DNA from 2 places in the Pseudoalteromonas sp. SG43-6 genome. Region 1 is predicted to be linked to the other one. Evidence: predicted binding sites of a transcription regulator. Region 1 holds the regulator's gene; the other holds the start of a gene.

Region 1 (3,429 bases):
ACAGCTAAATTATTTGAAGCTGCAACAGGCCTTGCTGCGATTATTACCGAAAAAGACGACTCTATGCTGCAAGCGCTTAATCTTTACGGTATGCATTTAGGAACCGCTTTTCAATTAGTGGATGACGTGCTTGATTACAATGCTGATGCTGAGCAGTTAGGTAAAAACATCGGTGATGATCTGGCCGAAGGCAAACCTACCCTGCCACTACTTTATGCTATGCGCCACGGTAATGCTGAGCAAGTACAGTTGATCCGTGATGCCATTGAGCACAGTAATGGTATGGACCACTTAGAAGCTATTCTAAGTGCCCTCAATGAAACCAAAGCACTTGAGTTTACGATGAATAAAGCCAACGAAGAAGCTGATAAAGCGATTGCGTGTTTATCTGTATTAGATGAATCACCGTATAAAGAAGCACTCGTTAGCTTGGCTCGTATTGCCGTTGATCGTAATCACTAATAAATACCTAATGTATAAAAATCCTTCGAGCATAAAAAAGCCTGCAAATGCAGGCTTTTTTGTATCAATCGTCTTAGCAATTAAGCGTTGATGAAATCAACACCTTCTTGGATGTCTTTTTTCAGCGTATCAAGCATGTCGTTTTTAGCTTGCTCTTCAAATGCGCTTAGTTCACCGTAAGAAAGAATTTCTTCTACGCCGTTTTTACCTAAACGTACTGGGTGTGCAAAGTATGCAGCATCGCCATTTTCAACAGCAACGTAAGCGTAATCTACAACGTCTTCACCTTGTAAGCCTTTAACTAAAGACATACAAAAACGTGCAGCAGCAGCGCCCATTGATAATGTTGCAGAACCACCGCCAGCTTTTGCATTTACTACTTCAGTACCTGCATTTTGGATACGTGGAGTAAGCGCAGCAACTTCTTCATCAGTGAAAGTAACGCCTTCAACTTGAGATAGTAACGGAAGGATTGTTGTGCCTGAGTGACCACCAATTACTGGTACTTTCACAGTTGCAACGTCAACACCTTTAAGCTCAGCTACAAATGCTTCTGAACGGATCACATCAAGAGTGGTAATACCGAAAACACGTTTCGCGTCGTAAGTACCTGCTTTTTTGAATACTTCCGCAACAATTGGCACTGTGCCATTTACTGGGTTAGTGATAATACCCACTAATGCTTTTGGACAGTTAGCAACAATACCTTCTGCTAATGTTTTAATAATACCAGCATTAACATTAAATAAATCAGCGCGGTCCATACCAGGCTTACGTGGCATACCAGCAGGGATAAGAACGATATCACAACCAGTTAACGCTTGATCTAGTGCATCAACACCAAAGCCTGCAACTTTAACGTCTGTTGGGATATGAGAAAGATCAACAGCAACACCAGGAACAACTGGAGCAACATCATAAAGTGATAATTCAGAACCAGCTGGTAAGCCTGTTTTTAATAATAAAGACAACGCTTGGCCGATACCGCCAGCAGCACCTAATACAGCAACTTTCATTGGAATTCTCCGTAATTTGAGGTAGGAAATATTTGTGGCTCTAAAGATAATGAAATTAACGACTAAAGACAAATTTATCCTGCTTATTTCACATATAATTTAGACCATAGTTGTAAACTTGCTGGTTTACAGCACTAAAATCCATCGCAAAAGCAAACAACTACTGCATAAGTATGCAATATTGTGTACAATTAGCGCATCACTTATGAATAAGAACCTATAATATGCAACCACAAGATAAACAAGAAGCATTAGTAAAGGCCTTTAAGGCACTTTTAAAAGAAGAAAACTTTGGTTCACAAGGTGAGATTGTTGACGCCCTAAAAGAGCAAGGCTTTGATAATATTAGTCAAAGTAAGGTGTCGCGGATGTTAAGCAAGTTTGGCGCGGTACGCACTCGTAATGCCAAACAAGAAATGGTCTATTGTTTGCCTGCTGAAATGGGCGTACCTACAGCGAAAAGCCCATTACGTCAGTTAGTGATTGATATAATGCATAACGAAATGATGATCATTATTCGAACCAGCCCAGGAGCTGCACAATTAATTGCTCGACTATTAGATTCATTAGGTAAAGCAGATGGCGTACTAGGCACCATTGCTGGTGACGATACTATTTTTATCGCTCCAGCTAAAGTATCTGAAATTGATGTAACTCTTGAACGCGTGCGTATTTTATTTGATACGGTATAAGTCTACCGATTCAAACTTTTTACAGCTGCTTTAAAAAGTTAATTGATGGGGCAAAAAACGCAGACCCCATATCGGCTTGAGTAAAATCAAGCCAATGATCGTAGCAATCGCCATCACCTAATCGACTTCGTAATACTTGCTCAAATGCATTTCCCTGTGCTGCATAACTAATCGCTAATATACCCTGTTCGTAAACGTCACCATAAGGCATGTTTTGATTTAATTGCAGTGGTTGCCCTTGCTCATCTTTTAACTCAGTGCGTACAGCATGACTATTTTCAGTCGCTGGCATAATCAAGGTATTATCTAAGCGAGTGCGTCCCATTATTTGTTCTTGCTCACTCAGTGGTAGGTTTTGCCACACACTTAAATCATGCTTATAGCGCTGTATATGTACGTAACTGCCTTGATCTTCAAAATGGTTGGGGTTATTGATTAACGCTGTGATGCGCTTTTGGCGACCATGAGGAGTGTCACCACCGAGTATAAAACCGTTAAAATCGCGACCATCTAAAAATCGAAAGTTTCGCACTTGCTCAACCAATTCAACATCGGGGGCAAATAACTTGAGAATTTGCAAAGCAAATAAATGGTTTACATCTTCCCTATCGGAACGAATTTGGACAAATAAATCAAAAGGCTGAGCCCCCATAATATGATCATTATGAGTAATATTAGGAAAGCTCTGTAATTCACTAGGCAGAAATTCAGGCAGAATGTGCGGCCAGTACTGTGCCCCCACAGCAACTAGGCTGGAGAGCATCGATTCAGAAAACTGATCTGAAAACTCATCTTGGATAGCGCTAACGTATTTTAATTTTTTGCGTAATGACTCATCGTGGCCATCAAATACATTAAAAAACAAATGTAAACCGTGCAAGTTTGCTTCAGCACAAATTCCAGATTGCGCTTGCGCCATGGTATTTCCTTAACTCAAAGTCTCATACACGGCGTTTTTAATGAAATTAAAAATACTAAAACACTTAATCTGCGAAAAAGTTAACCGTGTGTGGTGTTATTTTTATTGTCACCTACTCATTTGCTAAAATGATTGGCCCAACTAAGCAGCAACTTCAATTTATTGTCCATCGAGCATAACCTTATACACAAAATGCAGAACAACAAAACGATGATTTAAAATAGTCACCGTATTTGCACTACAGCCTTGTGATTGAAAAGGTATTAACTCAAGATGGTATGGGCGAACATAAAGTTACCCAACTTGCTTTACTCGACGATAAGTAACTAATGACTCAGCC
Region 2 (3,429 bases), on a different contig from region 1:
TCACCGTCACCATCGCCAGTTTCTGAATGTTTGGCGTCAAAAACCACCCCTTGGAAATCATCTTTTAGCACTATGTTGACAGCGCCCGCTATTGCATCAGAACCATAAACGGCAGATGCTCCACCGGTAACAATATCAATTCGTTCAATTAATGCACTGGGGATGGTTGAACTATCTACGGCACCATTATAGTTATATGGGATCATACGACGGCCATTCATTAATACTAATGAGCGTTGAGCACCAAGACCGCGTAAGTTTATTGTAGCTGCACCGCCAGAACCATTATTAACGTTACTACCATCACCAGGTACTGTTGCTGGTAAGTTTCTTAATATTTGTTCAACTTCAGGTTCTTGTTGAAAACCAAGTTCTTTTTCTCCAATGGAAATGATAGGACTAGCGGAAACAGCTCCTGGTTGGCGAATACGGCTACCTGTAACAGAAATAACTTCGACGTCTTTGTCGACTTCAGTTTCTTGTGCTGTGGAAAGTGGTGAATAGATGAGTGCGGTTGAGACAACCCCTGCACTAAGTGCATATTTCACTGCAGATGAAATTCTACTTTTTAACATTGTAATCTCCCAAATATTTATAATAATTAGGCTAAATACAACAGGAAGCACATTGCAGATGCTTCCTCTTAGCTTTTTAAAGATAGTCATTAAGTTGGGACATACAAATAATTTAAAGCGTCAAAATATAAAATTTTGAAAAGTTTGAAATGTAAAACGAATGAAATACGGCAGGGTAGATAAAAAGATTGTTTTTAAACAGTAGCTTAAATAAAAAAGCGGCTTCGGAAGCCGCTTTTTAATCTTGAATATATTTATTAACAGTTAGTCTCTTTAGCGTTAACGCCTTCTTTTACTTCTTCACAGGCGTCTTCTACTTTGTTTTGTACGTCGGTAACAGCTTCATCGATGCGCTCACCGGCCTCTTCTGCATGATTGTCTTCACAACCCATGATAAAAAAACTAGCGAATAAAGCGATCACAGCGGTTTTAATAGTTGTCGATTTCATAATGTAATTCCTTGTAAAAATAATAAATGTGTTGTTATTTAAAATAAATTGTTATCACTTAGGGACATTGCCGCGCAATGCACCTGAAACGAGTGAAATAACTAACAATACAATAAAGATAAAAAAGATAATCTTAGCAATTCCTGCTGCGGCACCTGCGATACCACCAAAACCTAACACTGCAGCAATAAGTGCAATAACTAGAAATGTAATTGTCCAGCGTAACATTGTCGTCTCCTTGGTTTGTAAATTTGTTCAGAGTAAATAATGCTAGTTACATGCCATGTATTTAAATCCTTTATTATCAATGTTATAGGGGTTTATTTCATTTCTCTTCATAAATTAGGTGGGAATTATTTACAGCTTTATCTGTAACTTATACTCGACGCTCTAAAAATCAATATTTAAGTCGTTTTTTGGTAAGACCAATTTCATTTTTGAGCCATTTTGTATTTAATCAAGCGGTTGTTCAGTCGTTCAGTCGGTAGGTTTTCCAGCTGCGGATAAGCTTTTACTTATAAGTTATAGCTATATTCAGTATTTTTATCATCTATATCCTATGAAATTATAGCAAAATGTAGAGTGTTAACTTTGCTGAGCATATGTTAGCTTTGTATTAATTGGTTTTACCAATTTACAAAGTGTTGGACTTGGTCTTTTTCTTTGTTATGATTGTTGCATAATTATTTAAATAAAGTGATTTTTTACCTAGCGGGGCTGGGTGGAAATAATCAGGGGGGAGCAGGATGGATATAGGTCAGTTACTTGCTACAGCAGCAAACTTAATGATCACCGGGATGGTGGGCGTTTTCGTTTTTCTTTCGTTGTTGATTTCAGCAATTACCATTATGTCTAAATTAGCGAGTCGTTTTGAACAGCCGGTTGCAACAACGCCAACGCGTACACCGTCAATCAAAGCATCAGGTGTATCAAGTGAACACATCGCTGCGATAAGTGCAGCCATAGCTCAATACAAAAATAAACAAAAACTATAAGGAGTGACTTGTGGCTAAATTAAAATTAACAGAATTAGTACTTAGGGACGCGCATCAATCATTATTAGCAACGCGTATGCGTTTGGATGACATGCTACCGATTGCACAAAAATTAGATGATGCAGGTTATTGGTCGATCGAATCATGGGGTGGGGCTACTTTTGATTCATGCATTCGTTATTTGGGTGAAGATCCTTGGGAGCGTATTCGTGCTCTTAAAAAAGCTATGCCAAATACTAAACAGCAAATGTTATTACGTGGTCAAAACCTTTTAGGCTATCGTCATTATGCCGATGATGTTGTTGAAAAATTTGTAGAGCGAGCGCACAAAAATGGTGTTGATGTGTTTCGTATTTTTGATGCGATGAACGATGTTCGTAATCTTGAAACGGCTATTAAAGCTGCAATTAAAGTTGGCGCACATGCACAAGGTACAATTTCGTACACAGTAAGCCCGGTTCATACACTTGATATGTGGTTAACGCTTGCCAAGCAGCTTGAAGAGTTAGGCTGTCATTCAATTTGTATTAAAGACATGGCCGGTTTGCTTAAACCATACGATGCAGAAGAGTTAATCAAAGCGTTAAAAGAAACAGTCTCTATCCCAATTGCAATGCAGTGTCATGCCACAACAGGTTTAAGTACTGCTACTTACCAAAAAGCGATTGATGCTGGTATTGATATGCTTGATACCGCAATTTCATCAATGAGTATGACTTACGGGCACAGCGCAACTGAAACGATTGTATCGATTGTTGAAGGTACTGAACGTGATACTGAGCTGGATTTAAATCAACTCGAAGAGATTGCTGCTTATTTCCGTGATGTTCGTAAAAAATATGCCGCGTTTGAAGGCAGCTTAAAAGGTGTTGATGGCCGTATTTTATTAGCGCAAGTGCCTGGTGGCATGTTAACTAATATGGAAAACCAGCTTAAAGAGCAAGGTGCTGCGGATAAATTGAATGAAGTATTACTTGAGATCCCACGTGTACGTGAAGACTTAGGTTATTTACCGTTAGTTACACCAACATCACAAATTGTTGGTACACAAGCAGTATTAAACGTATTGACGGGCGAGCGTTATAAAACTATCACCAAAGAAACTGCCGGAGTGCTAAAAGGTGAGTATGGCGTAACTCCTGCGCCGATGAATAAAGAGTTACAAGAGCGCGTACTTAATGGCGCAGAAGTCATTACTTGCCGCCCAGCTGATTTATTGCAACCAGAACTAGAAATACTCCAAGCTGAGCTATTAAAAGAAGCACAAGAGCAAGGTTTAAGCTTAGCGGATGAGCAGATTGATGACGTGTTAACGTATGCATTATTCCCACAAATTGGGTTGAAATTCATTAAGAATCGTAATAACCCAGATGCATTCGAAGCTGTGCCAAGTGCTGAATCTGCTAATAA

Evidence for each region. The regulator ArgR, encoded in region 1, controls arginine synthesis, uptake and breakdown. The targets are predictions, from matches to a motif close to ANTGAATANNTATTCANT.
Region 2: a site for ArgR is predicted at 1,699-1,716, ahead of H5201_RS04650 (OadG family protein). Genes of this name have one in related genera too.

The regions. Positions count from the first base shown of each region.
Region 1 covers NZ_JACJEZ010000005.1:28,232-31,660, forward strand. Annotated here, with positions in the region: gene ispB (octaprenyl diphosphate synthase) at 1-462, shown strand, start outside; gene mdh (malate dehydrogenase) at 543-1,478, opposite strand; gene argR (transcriptional regulator ArgR) at 1,703-2,170, shown strand; gene H5201_RS03090 (Dyp-type peroxidase) at 2,190-3,089, opposite strand.
Region 2 covers NZ_JACJEZ010000007.1:47,904-51,332, forward strand. Annotated here, with positions in the region: gene H5201_RS04635 (TonB-dependent receptor domain-containing protein) at 1-575, opposite strand, end outside; gene H5201_RS04640 (hypothetical protein) at 833-1,024, opposite strand; gene H5201_RS04645 (DUF1328 family protein) at 1,079-1,252, opposite strand; gene H5201_RS04650 (OadG family protein) at 1,771-2,019, shown strand; gene oadA (sodium-extruding oxaloacetate decarboxylase subunit alpha) at 2,030-3,429, shown strand, end outside.